DNA from 3 places in the Massilia sp. UBA6681 genome. Region 3 is predicted to be linked to each of the others. Evidence: predicted binding sites of a transcription regulator. Region 3 holds the regulator's gene; each other region holds the start of a gene.
What was found. Region 3 encodes FNR, which switches genes on or off when oxygen is low (the NO sensors DNR and NnrR bind a similar motif). Its sites were predicted from a motif close to TTGATNNNNATCAA; they were not measured.

Region 1: B2R83_RS07180 (KamA family radical SAM protein) is a predicted target of FNR. The motif match lies at 6,961-6,974, and genes of this name have one in related genera.
Region 2: B2R83_RS19985 (agglutinin biogenesis protein MshI) is a predicted target of FNR. The motif match lies at 1,722-1,735, and genes of this name have one in related genera.

The regions. Positions count from the first base shown of each region.
Region 1 covers NZ_DKJX01000049.1:53,737-63,386, reverse strand. The annotation lists gene B2R83_RS07210 (tetratricopeptide repeat protein) at 1-742, opposite strand, end outside; gene B2R83_RS07205 (HDOD domain-containing protein) at 808-1,665, opposite strand; gene B2R83_RS07200 (DNA-3-methyladenine glycosylase) at 1,831-2,400, shown strand; gene B2R83_RS07195 (methyl-accepting chemotaxis protein) at 2,405-4,135, opposite strand; gene B2R83_RS07190 (cache domain-containing protein) at 4,172-4,627, opposite strand; gene B2R83_RS07185 (acyltransferase family protein) at 4,893-6,857, shown strand; gene B2R83_RS07180 (KamA family radical SAM protein) at 7,068-8,465, shown strand; gene B2R83_RS07175 (MFS transporter) at 8,508-9,650, shown strand, end outside.
Region 2 covers NZ_DKJX01000105.1:20,188-29,837, reverse strand. The annotation lists gene gspM (type II secretion system protein GspM) at 1-108, opposite strand, end outside; gene B2R83_RS19990 (hypothetical protein) at 105-752, opposite strand; gene B2R83_RS19985 (agglutinin biogenesis protein MshI) at 749-1,684, opposite strand; gene B2R83_RS19980 (type II secretion system protein) at 2,029-2,529, opposite strand; gene B2R83_RS19975 (hypothetical protein) at 2,576-3,079, opposite strand; gene B2R83_RS19970 (type II secretion system F family protein) at 3,079-4,320, opposite strand; gene B2R83_RS19965 (GspE/PulE family protein) at 4,320-6,023, opposite strand; gene B2R83_RS19960 (histidine phosphatase family protein) at 6,181-6,885, shown strand; gene B2R83_RS19955 (phosphotransferase) at 6,976-8,040, shown strand; gene B2R83_RS19950 (acyl-CoA dehydrogenase family protein) at 8,063-9,289, shown strand; gene B2R83_RS19945 (MaoC family dehydratase) at 9,329-9,650, opposite strand, start outside.
Region 3 covers NZ_DKJX01000120.1:5,885-15,534, forward strand. The annotation lists gene B2R83_RS21930 (TorD/DmsD family molecular chaperone) at 1-564, opposite strand, end outside; gene B2R83_RS21935 (DUF2474 domain-containing protein) at 660-803, opposite strand; gene cydB (cytochrome d ubiquinol oxidase subunit II) at 803-1,822, opposite strand; gene B2R83_RS21945 (cytochrome ubiquinol oxidase subunit I) at 1,812-3,296, opposite strand; gene B2R83_RS21950 (hypothetical protein) at 3,704-5,353, shown strand; gene fnr (fumarate/nitrate reduction transcriptional regulator Fnr) at 5,435-6,196, shown strand; gene B2R83_RS21960 (helix-turn-helix transcriptional regulator) at 6,208-6,963, shown strand; gene B2R83_RS21965 (DMT family transporter) at 7,024-7,950, shown strand; gene B2R83_RS21970 (metallophosphoesterase) at 7,982-8,815, opposite strand; gene B2R83_RS21975 (VOC family protein) at 8,861-9,289, opposite strand; gene B2R83_RS21980 (PH domain-containing protein) at 9,381-9,650, opposite strand, start outside.

The DNA.
Region 1 (9,650 bases), on a different contig from region 3:
GATCGCCGTGCCGGTTGTAGATCACGGCCAGGGTGTTGAGCGCCGCGATCAGGCCAGGGCGCTTGTCCACCGCGGCGCGCGCCCACCAGTAGGCGTCGTCGATACGGTCCTGCACCAGCATCTCGGCCGCGCGGTTGTTCATGTAGAGCGCGACGATGTCGTCTTCGTCCAGTTCGCGTGCGCGCAGGCGTTCGGCTTCCTCCTGCGGGATGAAGTCGACCACCAGGAATTCGTTCAGGCCATTGCCGCGAAAGCCGCTATCGACCGGTTCGCCGACCGCGACGTTGACGTGGGCGCTGCCCAGGTACAGGTCCGCCTTGCGGCTCCAGTCATTGCCGACGTCGACGCTGCGAAAGCGCACCGGCATGCGCAGTTCCTTGGCGAAGGCCGCCGTCATGATCACGAGCGACAGGCAGTTGCCGGAGCGGTCCGCGTAGGTTTCCGCGGCAGTGCGGGTCTTCGAGGATTCGTATTCGAGTTTCAGGTCGGTCTTGCTGTACAGCGCTTCGACCAGGCCGCGGCGCGAGCCGCTCTGGCGCAGGTACCTGTTGAAAGCCGGGCTGTTCAGGTAGGACAGCATCGCCGGACTGAGGGTGAACAGGTCGTTGGCGCCGACCGGCTCGCTTGGTGGCGCAAAGCGTGCGTCGGCGAAGGGAGGGAGGGGCGCGCTCGGGGGCTGCACGCTGGCACAGCCCGCCAGCAGGGAAAGGGACAGCGACAGCAGGATGGCGAGGAACTTCATGACTCACTCCCGGGTGTACTTACAGGAAGTATCCGCCTGTACAGGAGTGATGTAAAGATATGTATCTACTGCTCGTGGAAGGCTTCCACCAGCTCGTCCAGCAGCTCGGCGGTTTCCTCGTCCGACAGCCCGAGGTAGGCGCAGGCGGCGGCGCCGCCCTTGTTCCATTCGAGCGATTCGGCATGGCCCTGGTAGCGGCAGATCGCGCTCTCCGCCAGCACCGACAGGGCGACCAGCGAGCGCACCGCGGCGGCGCTCGCAGCGTCGTCGAGCACGGCGAAATCATGGTGGTGCAGGATGGCCCAGCCGACGTCGCCCGACAGACCCCAGTTGCGCGCCAGCAAGCAGCCGAGCGCCGCGTGATTGGTGCTATGGCGCTCGTCCTCGAGCACGGTGAATGCGCGCTGCGTTTCCAGCGAGGCGGCGGCATAGGTCGCGGCGTAGTCCGGGAAGCGCTCCATCAGCAGCGGCACGCCGGTGTCGCAGAACAGGCCGAAGGTGTGGGCCACGTCCGCCTCCCCGATGCGCAGGCGGCGCGACAGGAACACCATCGCCTGGGCGCGCCGGGTACTGATATCCCAGAAGCTGGCCAGCGCGGCGCTGTTGGCGGGAATCGCCTGGCGCGCCAGCAGGCCGGTCATCAGGGCCGCCACCTGGTTAATGCCCAGGAACAGGATCGCCTGCTCGATCGACTTGGCCTTGCGCCGGCCGCCGTAGATCGCCGAATTGGCCAGCTTGAGCAGCGCACCGGACATGCCGACGTCGCTCGCCACAATCTTGCCGATCGCCTCCGGCGACGGGTCTTCCGATGCCAGTTCGCGCTGCATGTCGGCAAGCAGGCTCGGCCGGGGTGGGATGCGGATCGATTTGATCAGGGCATCGACCTGGTCGAGGTGCGGAACGGGATCGGCGAGGGTATTCATGGGCGGACAGGAGGAAGTGCGGAAGGGAAGCGACCAACCGTGCCACTATACCCCAGCACTTATTTTATTGCAGCAAAGCAATGCAAAATGCTTATCATTAAAATCATATTTTGTGTCAATTTAACCAAAGCGACACCCCTGGACAGGCCGGGTTAGAATCCCGCCATGGCCATTTCGACAATAGCAGGTATCGATTTTTCCCAGCCCGCGGAGATCGTCGCGCGCCAGCTGATCGGCGTGACGGTGCTGGTGGATGGCGTCGGCGGACGGATCGTCGAGACCGAAGCCTATGACCGCGAAGACCCGGCCTCGCACGCCTTTTCCGGTCCTACCGAGCGCAATGCCTCGATGTTCGGGCCGCCTGCCCATGCCTATGTCTATCGTTCTTACGGAATCCATTGGTGCCTGAATTTCGTGTGCCGCGAAGCGGGCCACGGCGCCGGGGTCCTGATCCGCGCGCTGGAGCCGCTCGCCGGCCTGGACCAGATGCGCGTGCGCCGCGATGCGATTGATGAGTGGCTGCTGTGCTCCGGCCCAGGCAAGCTGTGCCAAGCCCTGGGCGTGACCCGCGCCCTCAACGGCATGGCCATATCGCAGCCGCCGTTCGAGATCCTGCCCGCGCCGCCAGGCCTGGAGGTCGTGACCGGACCGCGCATCGGGATCTCCAAGGCGATGGACGTGCCCTGGCGTTTCGGGCTGGCGGGTTCACGCTTCGTTAGCCGGCCCTTCCGCTAAGCCGTCAGGCGCTGCGCCGGCGCTGCGTTCCCTTGGTGGTCGCGGCAGGCAGCGCCGCCACCGCACGTCCGCGCATCGCGCTGCCGGGAGAACGGCGCTCGTGCAGGCCGTGGAAGCCTTCGTCGCCTTCCTCTTCCGCGATCGCCTCGTCCTCGGACTGCACCGCGGCGATGTCCGCACCGTCGTCACCCTCGAACTTGAAGATCGACACCGCCTTGGCCAGGTTGACGGTCTGCTCGTGCAGGCTTTCGGCCGCGGCCGCGGCCTGTTCGACCAGGGCCGCGTTCTGCTGGGTCATGCCGTCCATCTGGCCGACCGCCTTGTTCACTTCGGCGATGCCGTCGGCCTGCTCGGTGCTGGCGATGCTGATGCGGCCGATGATGTCGTTCACCTGGCGCACCGAGGCGACGATGTCGCCCATGCTGGCGCCGGCCTCGCTCACCGAAGCGCTGCCGTCCTCGATGCTCTTCACCGAATCGGCGATCAGGCCCTTGATCTCGCGCGCCGCCGCCGCCGAGCGCTGGGCCAGCGTGCGCACTTCGGCCGCCACCACCGCGAAGCCGCGCCCCTGCTCGCCGGCGCGCGCCGCTTCCACCGCGGCGTTCAGGGCCAGCAGGTTTGTCTGGAACGAGATGCCGTCGATGACGCTGGTGATCTCGACGATCTTGCGCGAGCTGGCCTGGATCGATTCCATGGTCGCCACCGCGCGGCCCACCGCCTGGCCGCCGTTCGAGGCCAGCTGCGCCGCCTCGGCCGCAAGATCCGACGCCAGGCGCGCGTTGTTGGCGTTTTCCTTCACTGCCGTGGTCAGTTCTTCCATGGTGCTGGCGGTCTGTTCGAGCGAGCCGGCCTGCAGCTCGGTGCGGGTCGACAGGTCCAGGTTGCCGGTGGCGATTTCCTTCGAAGCGGTGTCGATCGAGCGCACCGAGTGCAATATGCTGTTCAGGGCGCCGTTCAGGCGCGAGATCGAGTGGTCGAGCGCGCGCGAGGTGTCGGCGATCTCGTCGCGCCCGGCGCCGGGCGTGCCGGACGGACGCAGGCGGCCCTCGGCCAGGTCGTTCACCACCGTGGCGATGGAATGGATATCGGCCAGCATGGCGCGCCGCACCAGCATCGTCACCATCAGGGACAAAGCGATCGACAGCAGCACCATGCCCGCCATGGTCATGCCGAGGGTGCGGAACTCGGCCTTGGCGGCGGCGTGCGCTTCCACGCTCAGCTTCTTTTCCAGCGCCGCCAGGTTCTGCAGGCCGCTGTCGAGGGCGACGAACTGCTTCTCGGCCTTCTGCATCGAGTTGGTGGCGATCGACTGGTCGACCTGGGCCAGCTCGATGGTCTCGGCCACCATCTTGCGGTAGCTCGCCAGCCCTGCCAGCGCGCTCTCGATCGGCGTGCGCTCGCCCGGTGCGGCGCCCTTCGACAGTTCGCCCAGCCTGGCTGCAATCGCGGCATGCTTCTTGTGGATGTCGGCGGTCAGGGCGTCCAGGCGGTTCTTCGCGAAGCTGCCGTTCACCCAGGCCAGCAGCTGGTAGATGTTGGCATGCGCGAAGCGCGCTTCGCCCGCCACGTCGGCCACGGCCTGCAGCCGCGCGGCGCGCACCTGCACCATGTGCTCGAGCGAGGCGTTCTGGCGCACCATGCCGTAATAGGCGGCTGCCGACAGCATCGTCAGCAGCACCAGCACCAGGCCCGGGGCCAGCAGGAGTTTCGGGCCGATCCTCAGTTTGTTCAGCATGCTTGACTCCGGGCGTGGACGAAAGGGCGGGGCGCTTTACTTCTTGTAGATGCCGACTTCCAGCACCACGTCGTCGACGCGCTGGATGAAGGTCGTCTTCGGCTCGATCTTGCCGCTGGTCGGATTCTTGTACTGGTAGTCGACCCAGCCCTTGCCCTTGGCAGCGGCCAGTTCGATGATCTCGCGGCGGTACTTCTTGCCGTTCGCATCCGGCACGTCGGTCAGGTCCTTGCCGACGATCGAGGGGTTATAGGGGTGGGCCAGCACGATGCCGGTCTTCAGGTCGCGGATGTCCATGTAGAGCTCGCCCTGGACGTATTCCGCATCCTTCGCGTTGATCTTCTTCATCATCTCGTCCTTGCCCTTGGCCTTGACCAGGGCAACGCCGCGTTCGACCATCGCGATGGCGTCCTTTTCGGTCGGGCCATTGGCAAGGGCAGGGGTGGCGGCGATGGCCAGGCACAGGGCGGCGGTGGTGGCGAACAGTTTCATGTTGACTCCTTGAGTGAATGTTCTGGGATCAATATTGCTAAAGTGCATTGGCAAATGTACCGGGCTGGGATGAGCAGGAATTGCGATCGCGCAATCGCAACGCGGAGACGGGGTAGGAACGTTGCGCATTCGTGTCAGTGGATGCTGAGCAGCTTCTGTCATCCACCCTGCATGCAAATCAATCCTGATGTTGTTTTGAGGCAGAGTTCGTTGTTGCGATGTAAACAGCTCATGTAGAATCGTCAGCTTTTATTGATGAGCCGGCATGAAGCGAGAGACACAGATTCCGATCGGGGACCCGCTGGGAAAACCAGCCGACGCACCGGGGCACCTGGCCTACCGCCGTGACATCGATGGCCTGCGCGCCGTCGCCGTGCTGTCGGTGGTGCTGTTCCATGCCTTCCCGGCGGTGCTGCGGGGCGGTTTCATCGGCGTCGACATCTTCTTCGTCATCTCCGGCTTCCTGATCACCAGCATCCTGCTGCGCGAGCTGGAGGCGGGCAGTTTCAGCTTCGCTGGCTTCTACGCGCGCCGCGTGCGGCGCATCTTCCCGGCGCTGGTGCTGGTGCTCGGTTCCTGCCTGGCCTTCGGCTGGCTGGCCCTGTTCCCTGACGAATACCAGCAGCTCGGCAAGCACGTGGTCGGCGGCGCCGGCTTCGCGGCCAACTTCTTCTACTGGGCCCAGGTCGGCTACTTCGACACCGCGGCCGACACCAAGCCGCTGCTGCACCTGTGGTCGCTCGGCATCGAGGAGCAGTTCTATATCCTGTGGCCGGTCGTCCTCCTGCTTGGGTGGCGGCTGCGCATGAACCTGCTGGCGGTGGCCGCCGTGCTGGCGCTGGCCTCGTTCGCCGTCAACCTGGGCGGCATCGCCGATCACCCGACCGCCACCTTCTATTCCCCGGCCAGCCGCGCCTGGGAGCTGCTGCTGGGGGCCGGCCTGGCCTGCCTGCATGCGCGCCCCGGCGCCGCCGCTTCGCGCCTTGCCGTGGCGCCGAACCTGCTCTCCTGGCTTGGCGCCGCCCTGCTGGCCGCGGGCCTGGCCCTGATTACGCGGGAAGACCCCTTCCCCGGCTGGCGCGCGCTGCTGCCCGCACTCGGCGCGCTCCTGCTCATCGGCGCCGGGCCGCAGGCCTGGCTCAACCGCGTGCTGCTGTCGAACCGCATCATGGTCTGGATCGGGCTGGTGAGCTATCCGCTCTACCTGTGGCACTGGCCGCTGCTGTCCTTTGCCCAGATCGTCGAATCGCGCACCCCGGCGCCGGCCATCCGCGCCGGGGCGGTGCTGCTGGCCGTCCTGCTGGCCTGGCTGACCTACCGCGTGGTGGAACGCCCGCTGCGCGGCGGCAGCGGGCGCGGCAAGGTCGCGGCGCTGAGCGCACTGATGCTTGCCTGCGCCGCCGCCGGAAGCTATATCTACCTGAACGACGGCCTGCCGACGCGCAAGCCGGTCCAGGACAACCTGGCCAACCAGAAGGCGCTGGTGCTGGTCGAGGACAAGGCCAATGCCGAGGCCTGCAAGAAGCGCTACGGTTTCGACTCGACCTACGAGTACTGCCTGCAGGCCGACGCCGCCAGGGACCCGACCGTGGTGCTGGTGGGCGACAGCCATGCCTACCACGTGGTGGCCGGCCTGACGAAGTACTACAGCAGCGTCGGCGAGAACCTCCTGATGCTGGGCACCCGCCATCCATACTGGGGCCTGGACCCGCAGGGCGATCCCTACCAGCAGGCGACCCAGCCGATGCTGGAACTGGCCCTCGGCATGCCTTCGGTGAAGACCGTCGTGTTCTCGACCCACCTGCGCTTCGGCAGCGCGCCCGAGCACCGCATGTGGGTGGATGCGGCGCGCGAGACCTTCCGCCGCTTCACCGCGGCCGGCAAGCAGGTGATCTTCATGAACGACGTGCCCATCATCAGCTTCGATCCGCGTTCCTGCATCAAGCGCGCCGGCGTGGCCTCGTCGGCCACCCGCGTGCCCTGCGCGATCACGCGCGCCGAATGGGAGCAGCAGGTGGTGCAGCACCGCGAGGTCCTGGGCGCCTTCGCCCGCGAGTTCCCGCAGATGGCCTGGTTCGATTCGTCCACGGCCTTGTGCGACGACAGCAGCTGCCACGCCATGATCGACGGACGCCTGATGTACCGCGACACCAACCACCTGAGCTATGACGGCGACCTGCTGGTGGGCAGGCACTTCGCCGAATGGATGCGCCGGCAAGCGCCGAAATAAGCCTGCACGGACGGCCCGGAGAATGCGCTCCGGGCCGTCCTGCCCAGTATTTGTCCCGTTTTGCCTCTCTCTTGTTTTAACCCCCACCGTAGGAACAGTCTGATTGATTGGCGGCAATTTCTGGAGGCTTTCCGCAACGTAAGATGAATTCTTACCGGCAACGTTTTACCCACGCCGACTAATTCATCCCTCGTTTCCTGGAGAATTTCCGTGATCACGACCGAATCGACGCCCTCCAAGTTCAAGCCCTATACCCGCCAGACGATCCACACGGCACGCCAATGGCAATGGCTGACGCCGGAGCTGCAGGAAGCCGTGCAGGTGGTGTCCCATGTGTTGCCGTTCCGCGTGAACGCCTACGTGCTGGAGGAGCTGATCGACTGGGACAAGGTGCCGGACGATCCGATCTACCGGCTCACCTTCCCGCACCGCGACATGCTGCCCGCCAGCGAATACGAACAACTGCGCGACCTGGTGCTGTACAAGAAGGACGAGGCGGCCACCGCCAAGCTGGTGCACGGCATCCGCATGCGCATGAACCCGCACCCGGCCGGCCAGATGACGCACAACGTCCCACGCGTCAACGACGCGCCGCTCAAGGGCCTGCAGCACAAGTACAAGGAAACCGTGCTGTTCTTCCCGAGCTCGGGCCAGACCTGCCACGCCTACTGCACCTTCTGCTTCCGCTGGCCGCAGTTCGTCGGCATGGACGACATGAAGTTCGATGCGCGCGAATGCAAGGAGCTGGTGTCCTACCTCGAGACGCATAAAGACGTCACCGACGTCCTGATAACCGGCGGCGACCCGATGATCATGAACACGCGTTCGCTGGCCGAGTTCCTCGAGCCGCTGCTCGAACCGAACCTGGCCCACATCCAGAACATCCGCATCGGCACCAAGTCGGTGGCCTACTGGCCGCAGCGCTTCGTGTCGGACAAGGACAGCGACGACCTGATGCGCCTGTTCGAGAAGGTGGTCAGGTCGGGCAAGAACCTCGCGATCATGGGCCACTACAACCATGCGGTCGAGCTGCGCCACCCGATTGCCCAGCAGGCGGTCAAGCGCATCGTCGGCACCGGCGCCACGCTGCGCATGCAGGGGCCCCTGATCCGCCACATCAACGAAGACCCGAAGAGCTGGGCCGAGCTGTGGACCACCGGCGTGCGCCTGGGCGCCATTCCGTACTACATGTTCGTCGAGCGCGACACCGGCCCGCGCGACTACTTCTCGCTGCCGCTGGCGCGCGCGCACCAGATTTTCCAGGAGGCCTACTCGATGGTGTCGGGCCTGTCGCGCACCGTGCGCGGTCCCTCGATGAGCGCCTTCCCGGGCAAGGTAGTGATCGACGGCGTGGTCACGATCAATGGCGAGAAACTGTTCGCGCTGCAGTTCCTGCAGGCCCGCAATCCGGAATGGGTGCGCCGTCCCTTCTTCGCCAAGTACGATCCGGAAGCCACCTGGCTCGACCACCTCAAGCCGGCCTTCGGGCGCGACAAGTTCTTCTTCGAACAGGAGAGCGAAGGCCCGCTGCGCGGACCCGGCGGGCGTGTCATCCCGCTGGTGCCGGCGGGCCAGCCGCGTGGCGGCGCTACCCAGGACGCGGCCTGACTCCGGACGCGCATCCACCCGACCCCGACCGGGACCTGGCCCATGCAGGATACCGCCACCGCGCCACGCCTGACCGGCGTGGCGGTTTTTTTCTACGTGTTCCTGCCGTTCGCGCTGGGACACTATCTGTCGACGCTGCTGCGCAACGTGAACGCGGTGCTGGCCCCCGACCTGATGGGGGCGCTCGCGCTCACCCCGGGCGAGCTGGGGCTGCTCACCAGCGCCTTCTTCTTCGCCTTCGCGCTGGTCCAGCTGCCGGTCGGGATCGCCCTCGACCGCTGGGGGCCGCGCAGGGTACAGCTGTCGATGATGCTGGTCGGCGCGCTCGGCGCGCTGCTGTTCGCGCGCGGCACCGGCTTCGGGCAGCTGCTGGTGGCGCGCGCCGTGATGGGCCTGGGCCTGGGCGGCTGCTTCATGGCGGCGGTGAAGGCGGTGTCCACCTGGATCACCCCGAGCAAGCTGCCTTCGGTGCACGGCTACCTGATCGCAGTGGGGGGGCTGGGCGCCGCCAGCGCGACCATGCCGGTGCGGCTGGTGCTCGACTATACCGACTGGCGCGGCCTGTTCGCCATCCTGGCCGGGCTGACCGCATGTTCCGGCCTGCTGATCGCGCTCGTGTACCCCCGTGACAAGGGACCGCAGCCCAAGCGCGGACCGCTGGGGCAGGCGCTGCGCGAGGTGTTCCGGGCGCCGGTGTTCCGCAACACGGCCTCGCTGGTCCTGATCCCGCATGCGGTGTTCTTCGGCATCCAGGGGCTGTGGATCGGACGCTGGCTGTCGGACGTCGCGCGCTTTCCCGACGACGCGGTCGCCTACCTGCTCTACATGGGGATGGCGTCGGTGATCTTCGGCGCCATCGGGGTGGGCATGATCACCGAGTGGGCCGGCCGGCGCGGCATCGCCCCGCTGGACGTCGCCGCCGCCGGCATCGCCGTCTTCCTGCTGGTGCAGGCTGCCTTCGTGCTCAACTACAAGCCGAGCTTCCAGCTGCTGTCGGTGCTGTTCACGCTGGTCGGGACCATTACGGGAATCGAGTACGCCATCATCGCGCAGTCGATGCCGCGCGAGCTGACCGGACGCGCGGCGACCTGCCTGAACCTCCTGATCTTCATCGGCGCCTTCGTGGTGCAGGCGGGCTTCGGCCTGCTGGTCGGGCTGTGGCCCCTCGACGACGCCGGCCAGACT
Region 2 (9,650 bases), on a different contig from region 3:
GTGGCCGATGAACACGATCACCGCGGCGACGGCTGCAAACAGCAGGCCGCGTTCACGCAGCGTGAGCGCGTCGATGCGCGCCATCAGTGCGATCAGGCGCGCCTTCATTTGCGCGGCTCCTCGGGCACCGACTGCAAGCTGAACTCCACCCAGGGCGCGGGGCTGGCGACCGGCTTGCCGTCGGCATCGGCGGTGTTCACGGGCGCCGGCTGGCTGATCGACAGGCTGGCGAAGGATTTACCCTGCATCAGCGGTTCGCCGGTCAGGCGCGCCAGGTAGCCGGGGACCGTGGCCGGGTCCGTGGTGCGGCCGCGGATCCCGATGTCCCTGCCGCCGCTAGAAACGCTCACGCCGGTCAGCCACAGGCCGGCGACGCTCTGGCGCGCCAGGGCCTTGAAGTAGCCGGCATAGCCGGTCGTGTCGCCCAGCTCGCCGCGCTCGATCACGCGCGAGATGTTGCGCAGCGCGGCCAGTTGGGCCTGGGCTTCGGCGATCTCGGCATCGAGGTCCTTGTTCTTCTGGCGCGGCGCGAAGTCCAGGTTCACGCTGGCCAGGCGCGCCTGCTTGCGCTCCAGCTGCAGGGCGCCGGCGCCGGCCTGCGCCTCGAGGCTGGCGGTCTGCATCCGGCCATAGACGGCCAGTGCGGCAATGCCGCCCACCAGCACCAGCAGCGACAGCGCCATGGTGGCCGCGGTAAAGACCTGCTTTTGCGGCTGGAACGCCGGGTTGAACAGGTTGATCTGCTGGGTCATGGCGCCGCCTCCGTGCGCAGCGCGGCGCCCAGCGGGACCAGGAAGCGCCCCTGCACGGCCTGGTCCTGCAGCTCGGGCGTGCGCCCCAGGTCGAACACCGAGGCCAGGTCGAGGGTCTCGACCGGGGTGTACAGGTTGCTCGACAGGTACTCGTCCAGGCCGTTCACCTTGCTGGGCCCGAGCACCAGCTTGGCAATGCTGATGAAGGAATACTGGCGCTCGAAGTTGTCGAGCGAGCGCTGCAGCTCGAGGGTGATGCGGTCGAAGCTGGCGTGCTTGCGCTCGTGGTCGGGCTCGAGCAGCTGGTCGAGCGTGACGTCGATACGGCGCGACAGGTAAAGCTCGCCACGCCAGGTCACGGTCAGGAGGCCGCCCTCGGCGCCGAACGAGAGCATGGCCACGCCGCGGTTTTCGGGCGCGATCAGTGCCGAGATATTGCGCTGTGCCATTTCCGGGATGTCGATGACTTCCAGCCCGATTTTCGCGTCCAGGAACAATTGCTGGCGCGGCTTGATGACGGTATTGCGCGCCGCCACCACGAACACCGACTGCTGGGCGCGCACCTGGCCGGCGTCGACCGGAATGTCGAGCACGTCGACGGTGGCCTCAACCACCGGAAAATCGAGGATGTCCTTCAGGCGCCAGCGCACCGCGGTCTTGAGCTCTTCGCGCGGCACGTTCGGCGCCTCGAGGTTGATGAGCTGGTATTCGCCCGGCCCGAGCAGGGTCAGGCAGCGGTAGGCATGGGCCTGGCCTTCGCGCGCGGCCTTTTCCAGCACGGCCGCATCCGGCTTGCCCGGCAAGAAATGCGCAAAGCGCACGGAAGGCATGCCTTCCGCGACCGGCTTGACGCTGGCCGCGGCCACGCCATCGGCCAGGACGGCGATGGTCAGCCAGCCATCTTTCTTCTTTGCTCTCTTAAGAAAACGCATGCACGGGATCGCGGAAATAATTCGTTACAGCAAAAACTTGATTATATTCAAGCCGAGCCATCCTTGATCACAATAAAACGCCTAACAGCAAAAATATGCGGATCTCGAGGTGATTTGCCACGCTTTTTTGACAGCATTCGATGCAGGATTCGAGGACTGGACGCGTAATAACGCCGTCCCCGTGCTATTGGTCGACTCCGGCGCGAAAGCTGATCGAAGGGAGCGGAAATGAATGACGGGTTTTGCATTCTGGCCGAATCGACCGGTCCTGCAAATCGGGAGCTGGAGGACCATCCCGGCGGCTACCGGGATGGCGGAGCATGACGGCAGCCGGGACGGCCGGATTAGCTGCAGATGAACTTGTTGGCAGTCGTGTCCATATTGTCGGTGAAGGTCGGGGCCGTGTTGGCCGTTGCTGGCGGCGTGTACGTCACCGAGCACTTGCCGGCGTTGGCCGCAGTAACGCCTTTTGGCGACACGGTCAGCCCGGTGCCCCCGAAAGTAAAGGTGTAATCGGTTTCACTGAGGCCGGCGGCAGCGGCGAAAGCGCGCGCCTGGGTCTGGTTATTGGTCTGGGGATAACCGTTAATCAGCGTGACGGAGGTGCCTTCCATGTCGATGGTGCCAGTCGTCACATTAGCCACAAGTGCTTTCGCATGGACCATCGACGCTGCCGAGGTTAAGGAACCTTTGGCGGCCTTCAGGCTGGCAACACGGGCGTCACCGCCCAGGTCGGCGAATTTCGGCAGCGCAGTCGCAGCCAGGATGCCCAAGATAACGATCACGACGATCAGTTCAATGAGGGTGAAGCCGCCTTGCGCGCTCTTGCTGGAATACTTGTTCATGTGATTCTCTCCGTTGAAGGTGTGCGGGTAAGCCCGCGGTCTTGATTTATTTGAGCCTGGCGCCGACTTCGTCGATGACCAGTGTCCCATGCTTATTGTTCCGCCCGCTTTCGGCCGGATGATACGAACTGGATAATTCTACCTTGAACTTAAGCAATTTAGATGTCTTAGAAGAAAAAGTGTCGCTACTAAGCACGTAATTCACGGTCCGATCCGCCCGGTCGAAGAACCAGGCTCCACGCCGCAACATCTCTGGCCTGGGCGAGTAGTATTCGCCGACGTAATTGGCTGGCTGCCTGAGCAACCAACTCATCGGATTTTCTTGCAATAGTTTTAATGCCGCATCCTTGCCGGCCGCCGTGAGCAGCTGGGCCTCGCGCGCCGCCAGCGCCGTGCGCAGCGCGCCCACCATGTGGTAGGCGGCGGCACGTTCCGATTGGCCGCGCCATTCGAGCAGGCGGCCCAGCAGGACCGCGGCCAGCACGCCCACCACGACGATGCAGACCGCGAACTCGAAGCGGGTCGCTCCGCGGTAGCGAGCCGGTCCCATCAAGTCCCCCCGTGCAGCGCCGCCTTGCCCAGGTCCCAGATGGGCAGGAAGATGCCCAGCGCCAGCACCAGCACCATCACCCCCAGGAAGGTGATCAGGATCGGTTCGATCTGGCTCGACAGGGTCTTCAGCTCGTAATCCACCTCGCGCTCGTACATCTGCGCGATCTCGTCCATCAGGTCGTCGAGCGAGCCGGATTCCTCACCCACGGCGATCATCTGCAGCACGATCGGGGTGAACACATTGGCGGCGATCGAGGTGCGCAGGATGCTCTCGCCGCGCTCGACGCCGTCGCGCATCCCCTCGATGCGCGAGCTGAGGTAGGCGTTGTCGGCGGTCTGCGCGACCACCGTCAGGGCCTGCACGATCGGCACCCCGCTGCGGGTCGACAGTGCGAAGCTGCGGGCGAAGCGCGCCATGGTCGCCTTGTGGATGATCTTGCCGGCGATCGGCAGGCGCAGCTTGTGCTTGTCCCAGGCCAGACGCCCCTTCGGCGTGGCCACCCAGGCCTTGAACCCGAACACGGCGCCGCCCAGCATGGCCGCCATGGCGGGCCAGTAGGCAACCGTGAAATTCGACGTCGACAGCAGGATCCGCGTCATCAAGGGCAGCTCGGCATTGAAGGACTTGAACACCGCCGCGAACTGCGGGATCACGAACACGTTGACGATCACCATCGCGATCGCCATCGCGATCACGACGAAGGTCGGGTAGCGCATCGCGGTCTTGACGCGCTCGCGCATGTCGCGGTCGAACTCGAGGTGGTCGAACAGTCGCAGGAAAACTTCTTCCAGGCGGCCGGTCATCTCGCCCACCCGCACCATCGACAGGTAGAAGGTGTTGAAGACCTTCGGGTGGCGCGTCATCGCGCTTGAGAGTTCGCGGCCCGAATCGAGCGACTCGCGCAGGTCCTTGATCACGCGGCCGAAGGATTTGTTGATGCTTGACTCCTGCAGGCCCGCCAGGCCGCGCATGATCGGCACGCCGGACTTGAGCAGCGTATAGATCTGGCGGCTGAACAGCTGCACGTCCATCGAGGTGACCTTCTTTTCCTGCAGGCGCGCCAGCCAGCCTTCGCCGCCGTCCTTCGAGGCCGGTCCCTTGCGGCTGGGGTTGATCTCGATGGGCGTGGCGCCGCTGCCGAACAGCTGGTCGGCAACCGCGCCGCTGTCGGCGCCCTCGAGGATGCCCTGCAGTAGTTCGCCGGCGGCGTTGCGCGCCTTGTAGGAAAAATAAGGCATCAGTCTTCGTACTGGTTACTGATGCGCATCGCTTCGGCGATGGTGCTCCTGCCCTGCACCGCCAGGCTCACGCCATGGCGGCGCAGCGTTTCGCCGCCCATCTCGGCATGCGCCACCTTCAGGAAGTGCGAGGGGTCCGGGTGGTTGGCGGCCTCGGTGACGGCGCGCGTCATCTCGAGCAGTTCATAGACGCCGGTACGGCCACGAAAACCCGTGCCGTTGCAGTGCGAGCAGCCCTTGCCGTGGAAGAAGGGCGTCGTTTCGGCGCGTTCGCCCAGTTCCGCGCGCAGCCAGTTGGCTTCCAGGGGCGTCGGCTGGTAAGGCGTGGAGCAGCTTTCGCAGATCACGCGCACCAGGCGCTGGGCCAGCACCGCCTGCAGCGAACCGCCCACCATGTAGCGCGGCACGCCCATGTCCATCAGGCGCAGCGGAGTCGAGGCGGCGTCGTTGGTGTGCAGCGTCGACAGCACCAGGTGGCCGGTCATGGCCGCGCGCAGGCCGATCTGGGCGGTCTCCTGGTCGCGCATCTCGCCGACCAGCACGATGTCCGGGTCCTGGCGCAGCGCCGAGCGCAGCACGCGCGCGAAGGAGAGCTCGATCTTGTCGTTGACCTGGACCTGGTTCACGCCCTTCAGGCGGTATTCGACCGGGTCCTCGACCGTGATGAGTTTTTTCTCCACCGAGTTCAGCTCGGACAGCGCGCTGTACAGGGTGGTGGTCTTGCCGCTGCCGGTGGGGCCGGTGACCAGGACCAGGCCGTTGGGACGCTGCACCAGCGCGCGGAAGCGCTCCACGATGCGCGCCGGCATGCCGATCGCGTCCAGGCGCAGCGTGGTGCCGCCCTGGTTCAGCAGTCGCATGACGACCGACTCGCCGTACTGGGTCGGCATGGTCGAGATACGCACGTCGATGCGCTGGTTGCGCACCTTGACCGCGAAGCGGCCGTCCTGCGGCAGGCGCTTTTCCGAGATGTCGAGGTCGGCCATGAGCTTGAGGCGCAGCGCCAGCGGCGTGGCCACCTTGAGGTCGGCCTCGGTCTGCAGGTGCAGCACGCCGTCGATGCGGAAACGGATCTGCAGGCGCCCGTCCTGCGGCTCGATGTGGATGTCCGAGGCGCGCACCTGGGCCGCGTCGTCGAACACCGACTGCAGCAGCTTGACGATCGGCGCTTCTTCCAGCCCCGGGTTGGCGGCCAGAGCGCCGAAGTCGATCGAAGTGTCGCCCAGGTCCTGCTCGACCTCGCGCGCCAGGCCGGTGATCTCGCCGGTGCGGCGGTAGATGCGGTCGATCGCGCCCAGCACCTCGGTCTCGTTGACCACCGCCAGCTCGACGGTCTTCTTCAGCAGGCGCGCGATCTCGTCATAGGCGAACAGGTCGGTCGGGTCGGACACGCCCACCAGCAGGGTCTCGCGGCGGTCTTCCAGCACCAGGGCGCGGAAACGGCGCGCGGCGGTTTCCGGCAGCAGGCGCACCAGCTCGGCGTTGATGTTGTAGAACTTGAGGTTGATGTAGGGGATGTTCAGCTGGCGCGCCAGCGCGCCCGAGATCTGGTCTTCGGTGACGAAGCCGCTCTCGACGAACACGCGGCCGAGCTTGCGCCCGGTGCGCTTCTGGTCCGCGAGCGCCTGCTCGAGCTGCTCTTCCGACAGCAGTTTCTGCTGGATCAGCACCTCGCCGAGGCGAATTTTTTCCGGCCTTGCCATGACATCCCTTGTTGTTATTGCTTGCGATGAATATTTTATGCCAGAACCTGTAGGAATTGACCTACGAAATGAACGCGCGGCATGCAAAGTGTCGCCCTTTCGCCTTGATGAAATGGCATCGCGTGTAAGATGGCCAGAAAAAACGACGAGGAAGCCCATGGAACACCCCCCCAGCTTGCGCCGCCGCGTCTACCTGATGCGTCACGGCAGCGTTACCTATTTCGACGAGACCGGCAAACCCTTCCTTCCCGAGACCGTGGCGCTGAACCCGGCCGGCCAGGCCCAGGCCGATGCCGCCGGCCTGGCCTTCCGCGAGGCCGGCGTGCGCTTCGACCGCGTCATCACCTCAGGCCTGCCGCGCACCAATGAGACGGCGCAGCGGGTGCTGGCGGCGAGCGGGCAGGAGATCGCGCTGGACGTGTGGCCGGAACTGCACGAGATCCGCGGCGGTCGCCTGTCCGCCATCCCGACGCAGGAACTGCGGCGCGCGTTTACCGGCGCCTTCGAGGGCGTGGTCGATCAAGAGCAGCGCTTCCTCGGCGGCGAATCGGTCGGCCAGATGATGGACCGGGTCCATCCGGCGATCGCTCGCCTGCGCGCGCAGGACGACTGGGACACCGTGCTGCTGGTGCTGCACGGGGGCGTCAATTGCGCCATCCTGTCGCTGGCCCTGACCGGGCAGCGCCTGTTCCTGGGCGGCCTGTCGCAGGCTGCCGGCTGCATCAATGCGCTCGACGTCGGCGAGGACGCTGCCGACTGGGTGGTCCGCTTCGTGAACTACGTTCCCCCCGGCCCGCTGCAGCCGGAAGCGCGTGCGACCACCATGGAACAGCTATTCGAGCAGTACCGCAAAGGCCGCTGAAGCTTTTTACCCGCAAAAAAAAGCACGCCCGTGCGCATTCATGCCGAACTCGGGCTAGAATGCAGAACAAAACACAGTCATGGAGACGCGATGTACGAGGAAATGATGGGCACCAAGCCCGTGTCCGAACGCCAGCGCTTCGACGTCGAGGCCCTCGGCGCCTGGCTCGAGGCGCATGTCGACGGCTATCCCGGCGGCAGCCTGGCGGTCGAACAGTTCAAGGGCGGCCAGTCCAACCCCACCTTCCGGCTCGAAGCTGGCGGCCAGCGCTACGTGCTGCGCACCAAGCCCGGCCCGGCCGCCAAGCTGCTGCCCTCGGCCCATGCGATCGACCGCGAGTTCCGCGTGATGCGCGCCCTGCACGGCGCCGGCTTCCCGGTCCCGCGCCAGTACGCGCTGTGCCTGGACGAAGCCATCATCGGGCGCGCCTTCTATGTGATGGAATGCGTCGAGGGGCGCGTGTTGTGGGACCAGTCGCTGCCCGGCATGTCGCCAGCAGAACGGGCCGCCATCTACGACGAGCAGAACCGCGTGATCGCCCAATTGCACACGGTTGACTACGCGAGCATCGGCCTGGGCGACTACGGCAAGCCGGGCAATTATTTCGCACGCCAGATCGAGCGCTGGACAAAACAGTACCAGGCCTCGGTCACGGAGCCGATCGAGGCCATGGAGCGCCTGATCGAATGGCTGCCGCAGCACATCCCGCCGGGTGACGACACCAGCATCGTGCACGGCGACTACCGCCTCGACAACATGATCTTCCACCCGACCGAACCGCGCATCCTCGCGGTGCTCGACTGGGAGCTGTCCACCCTAGGCCATCCGCTGGCCGATTTTTCCTACCACTGCATGAGTTGGCACATTCCGCCGGGGCGCTTCCGCGGCATCGCGGGCCTGGACCTGGAAGCGCTCGGCATTCCCTCGCTGGAGGCCTACGTGGCGCGCTACTGCGAACGCACCGGCAAGACCCTGCGCGCCGAGGACTTCGATTTCTACCTGGCCTACAACATGTTCCGCCTGGCCGGCATCATGCAGGGCATCATGAAGCGCTACGTGGACGGCACCGCGTCCAGTGCGCAGGCCCTCGAGAACGGCAAGGCGGCGCGGCCGATGGCCGAGATGGCGTGGCAGTTCGCGAGCCGCAGCCGCTGATCCAACGAGACAAGGACAAGCCATGGACTTCGCCTATTCCGAGCGCTGCAGGGAACTGCAGGCGCGCCTGCTCGCCTTCATGGACGAGCACATCTATCCCAATGAACGCGCGTTCAACGAAGAGATCGCGGCCAATGCCCGCGATCGGGGCACACGCTGGCTGCCCCTCGACCTGATCGAGCGCCTCAAGCCGCTGGCACGCGAGGCCGGGCTGTGGAATCTGTTCCTGCCGCGGTCGACGCGTGCGCCCGGGGGCCTGTCGAACCTCGATTACGCGCCGCTGTGCGAGATCATGGGCCGCGTGCCCTGGGCCCCGGAAGTATTCAACTGCTCGGCGCCCGACACCGGCAACATGGAAACGCTGGAGCGCTACGCGCCTGAAGACATCAAGCGCCGGTGGCTGGAACCGCTGCTGCGCGGCGAGATCCGCTCGGCCTTCGCCATGACCGAACCGGGCGTGGCCTCGTCGGACGCGACCAACATCGCCACCCGGATCGAACGCAGCGGCGACGACTACCTGATCAACGGCCACAAGTGGTGGATCTCGGGCGCCGGCGACCCGCGCTGCAAGGTCTTCATCGTGATGGGCAAGACCGATCCGAGCGCACCCCGCCACCAGCAGCAGTCGATGATCGTGGTCCCGGCCGACACGCCGGGCATCACCATCCTGCGCCCGCTGCCGGTGTTCGGCTACGACGACGCGCCGCACGGTCACTGCGAGATCCTGTTCGAGAACGTGCGCGTCCCGGGCACGAACATGCTGCTGGGCGAAGGTCGCGGCTTCGAGATCGCCCAGGGCCGCCTGGGACCGGGCCGCATCCACCACTGCATGCGCGCCATCGGCGTGGCCGAACGCGCGCTGGAGCTGATGTGCAGGCGCCTGGAAACCCGCGTGGCCTTCGGGCGCAAGCTCTCCGACCAGGGTGTCTGGCGCGAGCGCATCGCGGAAAGCCGCATCCGGATCGACACCGCGCGCCTCTTGACGCTGAAGGCGGCCTACATGATGGATACGGTCGGCAACAAGGTGGCCCAGGCGGAGATCGCGATGATCAAGGTGCTGGCGCCGACCGTGGCCCAGGATGTGCTGGACTGGGCGATCCAGGCCCATGGCGCGGCCGGCGTGTCGGACGAGTTCCCGCTGGCCTACCAGTGGGCGGCGAACCGGACCTTACGCCTGGCCGACGGGCCGGACGAGGTGCACCGCAATGCGGTGGCCAAGCTGGAGCTGGCGAAGTACACGGCGCGATGATGCCAGGATGGCCGGCCATGCCGGCCATTTCGTGCAAGCTCAGGCGTAGGCGCGAATCAGGAACTCGGCGACGCAGACCGGCTTGGCGCCCTGCCCGTCGGGTTCGACCGCCACGTTCCACGTCAGCTGCACCCCGCCCTCGATCGGATCGCAGGCCGCCAGCAGCCACCTGCCCCGCACCCGGCTCCCGCTCGGGAGCGGCGCCGGAAAGCGCACCCGGTTCAGCCCGTAGTTGAGCCCCATGCGCATGCCCTCGATCGCCAGCGCGCTTTCCAGCATCGCGGGCAGCAGCGACAGCGTCAGGAAGCCGTGCGCCACCGGTGCGCCGAAGGGCGACTCGCGGGCGCAACGCTCGCGATCG
Region 3 (9,650 bases):
CAGGCAGCGTTCGTACCAGGGCGCGATGTGGACTTCGAAGAAGGCCTGCTGCCGCGCGAGCGGCTGGCGCGCAATGCCGGGCGCGCCGGTGATCAGGACGCGCATCGTCTCGCACAGGGCGCCCAGGTGGTCTTCGAATTCGCCGACGCCGCGCACCCGGCCGATGCCGAAGCGCGCCAGGTCGGCGCGCAGCTCGGCCAGCGGGGTGTCGTTCATGAAGCCGGCCAGGTAGCGCGAGCCGTAGGGATTGACGGGCGGCGTGCCGACGCTGATGAAGAGCGCGTCGAACTCCTCGGCCACCGCATCCGGGTCCATGACGCCCGAGGCCAGGCTCAAGGCTTCCCAGGCCTGCTCCAGGGCCGGATCGCCCCCTTCGGAAAGGATGGGGTCGGCATGCGCCAGCGCGTCCAGCAGGGCGCCGTCCGGCGCCGCCAGCAGCAGGCGCGACAGCAGCGCATACAGATCGGCGCGCGCCTGGTCCTCGCCCGACAGCGGTAGCGGTACGGCGACAGTGATGGCGGGGTCGGCGGGACGGTTGATCGACGGCGCGTCAGGGTGGGACACGTGCTGCTCTCCTGTTGGCAAAGGGTCACCAGCAGTGTAGTCCTCCAGCGCGGCAGGCCGCGCACGGTTGATGACACGGTGCCATCAAATCATGCTCAACGCATGCCCAGGGCATGCATGAGGGTCCGGATCACGTAGGCTACCACCGACAAGGTAAACACGCCGCCGAGCCAGAGTGCCGCCATCCAGGCCAGGCGCCGCAGCCATTCGCGCCGGGTCACCTTTCGTGGCCCGACCATCAGTGATACCCCGCGTCGGCCTTGACCTTGCCCCGGAACACCCAGTACGACCAGGCCGTGTACATCAGGATGATGGGCAGGATGAACAGGGTGCCGACCAGCGCGAAGCCCTGGCTGCTGGGCGGCGAGGCCGCTTCCCAGATCGAGATCGCGGGCGGCACGATATGGGGCCAGATGCTGATCGCCATGCCGCTGTAGCCGAGGAAGATCAGGGCCAGCGACGCCACGAAAGGCACACGGTGCGGCATGTGCTCATCCCGGCCGTTGAGCGAGCGCAGCAGCAGCACGATGAACACCGCCACCAGCACCGGCACCGGCGCCAGGAACACGATGTTCGGGAAGCTGAACCAGCGCGCCGCCACCGCCGGGTCGCGCCAGGGCGTCCAGATGCTGACGATGACGATGGCCGCGAGCAGCATCAGGGCCAGGGGACGCGCCACCTGGATCATGCGCGCCTGCAGCTCGCCCTCGGTCTTCATCACCAGCCAGGTGGCGCCCAGCAGGGTGTAGGCGATCATCACCCCGAACCCGGCCAGCAGCGGGAAGGGTGCGATCCAGTCGAGCGGCCCGCCGGCATAGCTGCGCCCCGACACCGCGATGCCGTTGAGAAAAGCGCCCAGCGAGACGCCCTGGAAGAAGCTGGCCACCACCGAGCCGCCGATGAAGGCCTTGTCCCACAGGTGGCGCTCGTGATCCTTGGCCTTGAAGCGGAATTCGAAGGCCACGCCGCGAAATACCAGGCCGACCAGCATGAAGATCAGCGGCAGGTACAGCCCCGACAGGATGATCGAATAGGCCACCGGGAAGGCCGCCAGCAGCCCCTCGCCGCCCAGCACCAGCCAGGTCTCGTTGCCGTCCCAGACCGGCGCCACCGTGTTCATCATGGTGTCGCGGTCGCGCTTTTTCGGGCTGAAGGGAAACAGCAGGCCGATGCCCAGGTCGAAGCCGTCCAGCAGCACATACATGAAGACGGCGAAGAAAATGATGATCGCCCAGATGACGGTGGTGTCAATGCCCATGACCGGGTTCCTCCTTGTCGCGGCCGAGGCGATCCGGGCTGGCCTCGCCCTCGTCGTCGTCGTTCTGCACGTCGGCGGCCGACAGCGGCCGGCTGGGCGTGCGTTCCTCGCCCGGGCCGCCCCGGGCCGGCGTATGCAGCTCGAAGCGCTGCGGCCCCTTGCGCATCATGCGCAGCAGGTAGACGGTGCCGGTGCCGAACACGAAGATATAGGCCACCACGAACAGGGCCAGGGTCAGGCCGAGCTCGGCGGCGCCATGCTTCGATACCGCGTCGGCGGTGCGCAGCACCCCATACACGACCCAGGGCTGGCGGCCCACCTCGGTGGTGGTCCAGCCGGCCAGGATGGCGACCAGTCCCGCCGGCCCCATCCACAGGGCGAAGCGCAGGAACAGACGGTTGCGCCACAGGCGCGCCTCCCCTTCCCGCTTGCGTCGCAGCCACAGGCTCCAGGCGCCGAGCGCGATCATGAGCAGGCCCAGGCCCACCATCAGGCGGAAGCTCCAGAACACAATCAGCGAATTGGGCCGCTCGTCGCGCGGGAAATCCTTGAGTCCGGGGAACTGGCCGTTCCAGGAATGGGTGAGGATCAGGCTGCCCAGGTGCGGGATGCCGACCGCGTACTTGGTGCGTTCCTCTTCCATGTCGGGCACGCCGAACAGCAGCAGCGGGATCGCCTGGTCGCCTTCGTTCTGCCAGTGCCCTTCCATGGCCGCCAGCTTGGCCGGCTGGTGCTTCAGGGTGTTCAGGCCGTGGAAGTCGCCCACCACCGCCTGGATCGGCGCCACCAGCAGGATCATCCACATCGCCATCGACAGCATCTTGCGCACCGCCGGATTGTCGCGGCCCCTGAGCAGCTGCCAGGCTCCGGTGGCGCCGACGATCAGGGCCGTGGTGAGATAGGCGGCGATCACCATGTGCAGCAGCCGGTACGGGAAGGACGGGTTGAAGACGATCGCCAGCCAGTCGGCCGGGACCATGCGGCCGCCTTCGATGGCATAGCCCTGCGGGGTCTGCATCCAGCTGTTGGCGGCCAGGATCCAGGTGGCCGAGATCAGGGTGCCGACCGCGACCGCGCAGGTGGCCGCGAAGTGCAGGCCGGGGCCGACGCGGGTCCAGCCGAACAGCATCACGCCCAGGAAGCCGGCTTCGAGGAAGAAGGCGGTCAGCACCTCGTAGGACAGGATCGGACCCATGATGCTGCCGGCGAACTCGGACAGGTAGCTCCAGTTGGTGCCGATCTGGTAGGCCATCACGATGCCCGACACCACCCCCATGCCGAAGCAGACGGCGAAGATCTTGAGCCAGTAGTGGTAGAGGTCGACGTAGACCTGGCGCTTCGTGCGCAGCCAGCACAGCTCGAGCACGGCCAGGTAGCTGGCCATGCCAATCGTGATCGCCGGGAACAGGATGTGGAAGGACATCGTGAACGCGAATTGCACGCGCGCCAGATCCAAAGCGGACAAACCGAACATGCGGGCCCCTTTTGCTCGTCGTACTCCGTTGTGGTGTCCAGAATCTAGCATGCGGGAAGGGTGCGCACGCTTGGCGATGTCGATTTGATACGCCAAAACCTGGCTTCGGCGGCATGCGGGTCGCTTTTTATGCATGCGCAGGACCGGGTCTGCTTTCGGCGTCGAAACCTTTCCTTCCCACAGAAAACTCGGGGTCACTGATCCATATTAATGACCCGTCAGATCGATCCTGCCGACTCAAACCACTCGTCTATATTGGCTGACGATTCGAGCCCGGCGGCAGCCGGAATCCTGTGTATCCAGCATGCATGCGGACTCGCGATCCGGCGGCCCGTGCGCCGGCAAGTTCATCGGCTCGGCCCGCTACAACCCGATCATCAACCCTTGAAGCGCACCAAGAGATTCCCATGGCACCAAACGATCGTCTCGACCAGGACGCAGCACTGCTCCTCGACCCCGGAACGCAGGAGCGCGCGGATTCATCAAGCACCGAAGGCTCCTGGGCCGTCGCCGAAGCGAGCGTCGGCACGGAAGGCGTGCAGCCCGCGCTGCAGGGGACCGGATTGACCTACCGCCACGACTGGGGCATGCGCCGCGGCGAATGGCTGCTGCGGCTCAACTGGGACCTGATCCAGCCCGGCTCGCAGGTCTTCGTGGCCATCGGCGAAGGCGTGCCGGGCGGACCGCCCGCCGGCAAGTTCATCGGCGCGGCCCGCTACACCCTGCACAACGTCGCCCCGCGCTTCAACGGCGTCGACATCAGGGTCAACATCGAGTGGAGCGCCGACATTTCGCTGTACGTCGACTACCTCGTCGTCAACCCGCCCGCGGCGCCCCCTGGCCTGCGCACGGTCTCGGTCACGGTGCACCGCCACAGCAGCGTGGCCCTGAGCGAAGCCGAGGCCGACCGGATCCTGGCCGACATGGGCACGATCCTCCAGAACGACGACACCGGGCCGGACGTCGCGACCCCGGTCCGTTTCGTGCGCAACGGCGCGGTCCGGCTGCTGCCGGCGAACATCCCCGGCACCATCCAGACGTCAAACGACCTGAATGCCCTCCTGACCGCAGGCAGCGGGGTCAAGATCGTGCAGGCCATCCGCTGGTGCGGCGGCCCCGGCGACGGCATCATCGGCTGCGCCCCGGTCGGCAGCGCCTCGGTCAACGTGGCCGCGGTGCGCTTCACCGCGAACCAGGAAGGCCTGATCTGGGTGCACGAGTACGACCACAACTGCGGCCTCAGCCACCGCACCGACGACCCGCGCGCGGTCATGTACCCGTCCGTCGGCGCCGACCACCACGTGGTCAACGCGGCCGAGTCTTCGGCCTTCCTTTCGGGCCCGCTCAGCATCAGCGGCAAGGTGATGGCCGCCGGCGGCTGCTCCTGCGGCGCAGGCGGCCTGGCGCTGCCTGCCGACGTGCGCGACTTCGTCTCCCAGCACTGGATCGAGGGCGTGCCATGGGAGCTGGCCTCGCAGTACGGCGAGAAGGACGCCCGCCTGCTGCTGGACTGGCTGGTGAACGAGCCGGAGCAGCACGAGGAGTTCCTGACCCAGATCGTGGCCACCCTCGGCTACATCGGCAGCGAGATCGCGGTCCAGCCGATGATCGACTTCGTCCAGCAGCCGCGCGCCGGCCGTGCCGTGTTCAATGCCAGGAACACGGCCCTGCTGCGCCTCGGCGACCTGGCCAACCGGTCCGGCAGCCGCGCGGCGCTCGATTTCCTGGCGCGGGTCGCCGGCGACATGGACCTGGCGCGCACGCTGGCAGCGCCCCAGGCCAGCGCCGAGCTGCAGGCGGCCAAGGCGGCGCAGGACGTGGTGGCGCCGAGCCTCGACACCCTGGCCGCCGAGCTGGCGGTGTCGGCCACCTTCGGGCTGGCGCTGGCGGGCACGGCGCAATCGCAGCAGGCCGTGGAAGCGCTCAAGGGGAACGCCGACGCCTTCGCGACCGTGAACCAGGCGGCGCAGGAAGCAGCCGAGGTCGCCGCGACCGTGCGCGCCAAGGGCCGCCAGGAGTACTACAGGATGAAGGCGGAACACCGGCATCACCTGTAATCGGGCTTGTTATTTGGAAATGAAACCCGCGGACGCGGCCTTTGTCTATAATGGCCGCGTCAGCATTTTCGTTTCCATGCCATGAACCAACCCATCTCGCTCCCGGGCGAAGCGAAGGTCATCCAGGCCCTCAAGGCCAGCTGCAGCGCGTGCAGCATGCACCAGCTGTGCCTGCCGATGGGCCTCGAGGATGCCGACATCAATCGCCTCGACCAGATCATCGGCCGCCGCCGCCGCCTCGCGCGCGACGAGCGCCTGTACGCCATGGGCGAGCCCTTCCGCAACCTGTACGCGGTGCGCTTCGGCCATTTCAAGACCTATCAGGTGAACGCCGCCGGCGAAGCCCAGATCACCGGCTTCCAGATGGCCGGCGAACTGCTGGGCATGGACGCCATCAGCGGCACCCACCATTGCGACGCCGTGGCCCTCGAGGACAGCGAGGTGTGCGAGATCCCGTTCTCGCGCCTGGAAGAGCTGTTCGGCCACGTGCCGGCCCTGCTGCGCCACTTCCACCGCATCATGAGCCAGGAAATCACGCGCGAACAGAACGTTATGCTGCTGCTCGGCAATATGCGGGCGGAGCAGCGTTTTGCCGTCTTCCTGGTCAACCTGTCGGCACGCTACGCGGCGCGCGGCTATTCGCCGCACAGCTTCCAGCTGCGCATGTCGCGCGAAGACATCGGCAACTACCTCGGGCTCACCATCGAAAGCATCAGCCGCCTGCTGTCGCGCTTCAAGAAGCAGGGCTGGCTGCAGGTCGACAAGCGCGAAGTCACCCTGCTCGACCCGGCCAAGCTCAAGGCGCTGGCGGCCGGCACCGACGTCTGCAGCCCGATGGGCTAGGATCAGCCAGGATGGCTGCGCCGCTGCTCGACCTGCACCTGCGCAGCTATGGCGCCGCGCGCAGCTCGGACCGCCACGAGTTCGGCCAGCTGGTGCTGCCCGTGAGCGGCGAAGTCGCCGTGGAAATCGAAGGCCGCCAGGCCCGGCTCGATCCGCTGCGCGTGGCGGTGGTGGCGCCCGGCGCCTGGCACTCGCAGTGCAGCCCGGTGGCCAACCGGTCGCTGATCGTCGACCTGGGACCGGATACCTTCGCGCAAGGACCCTGGCAGCGCCTGCTCGAGCAGCCCTTCGGCGCCATCGGTCCCGCGGCCCGCAAGCTGGTCGAATTCATGGGCATCATGGCCGCCACCCGGCCGCCCGCGCCTTCCGTGCTGGCCGGCTGGACCCCGCTGCTGCTCGACACCCTGGTGCTGGGCGCGCCCGCGCCTGGCTCGCGTCTGGCGGCCCTGCTCGCCCGCATCGAGGCCGAACCTGGCCTGCCCTGGACCACCGAGGCCATGGCGCGCGCCGCCAGCCTGAGCGTCAGCCGCCTGCATGCGCTGTTTCGCGAAGAGCGCGATAGCACGCCCCACGACTGGCTGCTGGACTGCCGCCTGCGCCATGCCTGCGAATGGCTGCGTGCGACGGCGCGCCCGGTGGCCGAGATCGCGCTGGCAGCGGGCTTTTCCGAGCAGAGCGCGCTGACCCGTGCCATGCGCAGGGCGATGGACACCACGCCCGCGGCCTACCGGCGCGCGTATCGCGAGAATCTGTCAAACCAGCAGTAGCCAGGGTCAAGAGCGCCGCGGGCATCCGGACGACAATCTCCCTTCCCAAGGAGATCGACCATGCTTTCGCAGATTCACGCCACAGCCCACACCACCCAGCTCGGCATCGGCGCCGGCATCACCGCGGGCGCCTTCTGGGGCCTGGTGTTCCTGGCCCCGGAACTGGTGCCGGGCTTCTCGGCCCTGCAGCTGGCGGCGGGCCGCTACCTGGCCTATGGCATCGTCGCCGCCATCCTCGTCGCCCGCGCCTGGCCGCGGCTCAGGCAGCGCCTGACCCGGGCCGACTGGCGCGGCCTGGCCTGGCTCAGCCTGGCGGGCAACATCGTGTACTACCTGTTCCTGGCCCAGGCCGTCCAATTGGGTGGCGTGGCCATGACCTCGATCGTGATCGGGCTGCTGCCGATCACCGTGACCCTGGCGGGCTTGCGCGAGCACGGCGCGGTGTCCTTGCGGCGCCTGGTCCCCTCCCTGCTGCTGGGCGGGGCCGGCCTGGCCTGCATCAGCTGGGATTCCTTGTCTTCCCTGGATGGCGGGTCGGGCATCGGCCTCTTGTCGGCGATCGGCGCGCTGCTGTCGTGGACCTTCTATGCGGCCGTCAACCGGCGCTGGCTGGCGCGCCTCGAGGGCATTTCGGCCAACGAATGGAGCCTGCTGGTGGGGGTGATGACGGGCGCCCAGGCCCTGCTGCTGGCGCTGCCGGCCTTCCCGCCTGGCGGCGCCGCGCACACGGGCAGCGAATGGCTGCAGTTCCTCGGCGTGGTGACGGCGGTCGGGATCTTTTGTTCCGTGATCGGCAACGCCTTGTGGAACTACGCCAGCCGCGCCCTGCCGATGGCGCTGATGGGCCAGATGATCGTGTTCGAGACCGTGTTCGCCTCGCTCTACGGCTTCCTGTGGGAGGCGCGCTGGCCCAGCGGCCTGGAGGCGGCGGCGCTGGTGCTTTTGCTGGCTGGCGTGGTGTCCTGCGCCGCCGCCCACCGCAATTGAGCGGTTCCAGGGAGCGCCAGGCGCTCCCTTCTTACACCTGGATCACCAGCTCGGGCCGGAATGCTTGCTGCTCGCCCTTGCTGAGGTAGCCGAGCGGGTTGGCCACCACGCGGCAGGTCCAGGGCCGGCCGGCATCGACGCCGCTGACCACATAGTCGTTGGCGCAGTGCAGGTGGCCGTGGATCCAGATGTCGGCCTGGGGGAACAAGCCGTCGAGCGCATTGCAGAAGCCCGCGGTGCCGGGCGTGAGGCCGTAGCGCGGGTCGGCGCTTTGCAGGCTGGGCGCGAAATGGGTCACCACCACCGTGCTCCCCTCGAAGGGCGCCGCCAGCGCCCCGCGCAGCCAGTCCTGGCAGTCCAGCGCCATCTCGCGGATGCCCTCGGCCAGCACCTTCTCGCCGTTCTTCAGCGTGGTGTTCTTCGACAGGTACCAGTTGGCGGCGCGGAAGGCCTTTTCGCGTTTCTGCAGCTGCTTGCTCAGCTCCTGCTCGCGCAGCGCCAGCGCGTCGAAGTCGCTCCACAGCGTGGTGCCGATGAAGCGGATACTCCCGATGACGAGCGTTTCGCGGTCCAGCCATTCGATGCCGAGGCGCGCGCAGCTGGCGCGCAGGCGCGCGTAGGCTTGGTCGTAGTCGAGGCCATCGAATTCGTGGTTGCCGGGGATGTACAGGACACGCGCGCCATTGGCGCCGGGGCGCAGCGGCGAGAAGCGTTCGAGCCCGAAATCGGCGTCGGTCAGGCGCGACCCGGCCTGGTAGGAGCCGATGTCGCCCGCCAACACGACGACGTCGGTGTCGGCGTGGATCTGCGGATTGAAACCGGCGTAGCGTTCGAGGTGCAGGTCGGAGAAAATCTGGATGCGCATGGTCGGCGCAGTATAGCGGTTTCCACCGCAGGCTGCGCCGCCGTGTCAGAAGCTCACGCGCACGTGTGGCGCGCTTTGCTTCGCCTCGCCGTGGTAGACGGCTTCGATGTTGTTGCCGTCCGGGTCGAGCACGAAGGCGCCGTAGTAGCCCGGGTGGTAGGCGCGCTCGCCGGGGCGGCCGTTGTCCCTGCCGCCGGCGGCCAGGGCCGCGAAATAGAAGGCATTGACCATCTTGCGGTCACGCGCCTGGAAGGCCAGGTGGTGGCGGCCGGTGAGCACGCCTTGCGCGGCCGCGCTGTCGCGGCTGGAGATGAAGAGTTCGTCGGCCCAGAAATAATCGTCGCCCGCGCCGCCCAGCGGAATGCCCAGCACCTCGAACACGGCGCCGTAGAACCTGCGCGATGCGGGCAGGTCCCTGACCACGAGCTGGATGTGGTCGATGAGTCGGCCGCGGTAGATTTCTTGTGTTTCCATGCTGCGCTCCTGCGAAAGAAGGTCGTGAAAGACAGCGTGTGCGCGAGCAGTGTAGAGGCAAAGCGGAACCGTGGCAACGATTGCCGGGCGCTTACTCCCAGACCGGGGGGAGCTTGCCGTTTGCGGTGTCGCGCAGCATCGCGAGGGTGCCGGCGTCGATGCGCGCTTCCGGAACCCCTTCCAGCACCTTGGCGGCGAATTCGGGCAGGCCCGTCATCATGCCGGACACGCGCACGACCTCGCCCGACTGCAGCTCGATCCTGAACCAGTTCCAGCTCTTCGAGAAGCGGACGTGCCGGACTTCGGCCCAGCCGAAAGCCACGCGACGGCCTGTCGGGCGGCCGAAATCCATGCCTGCGTC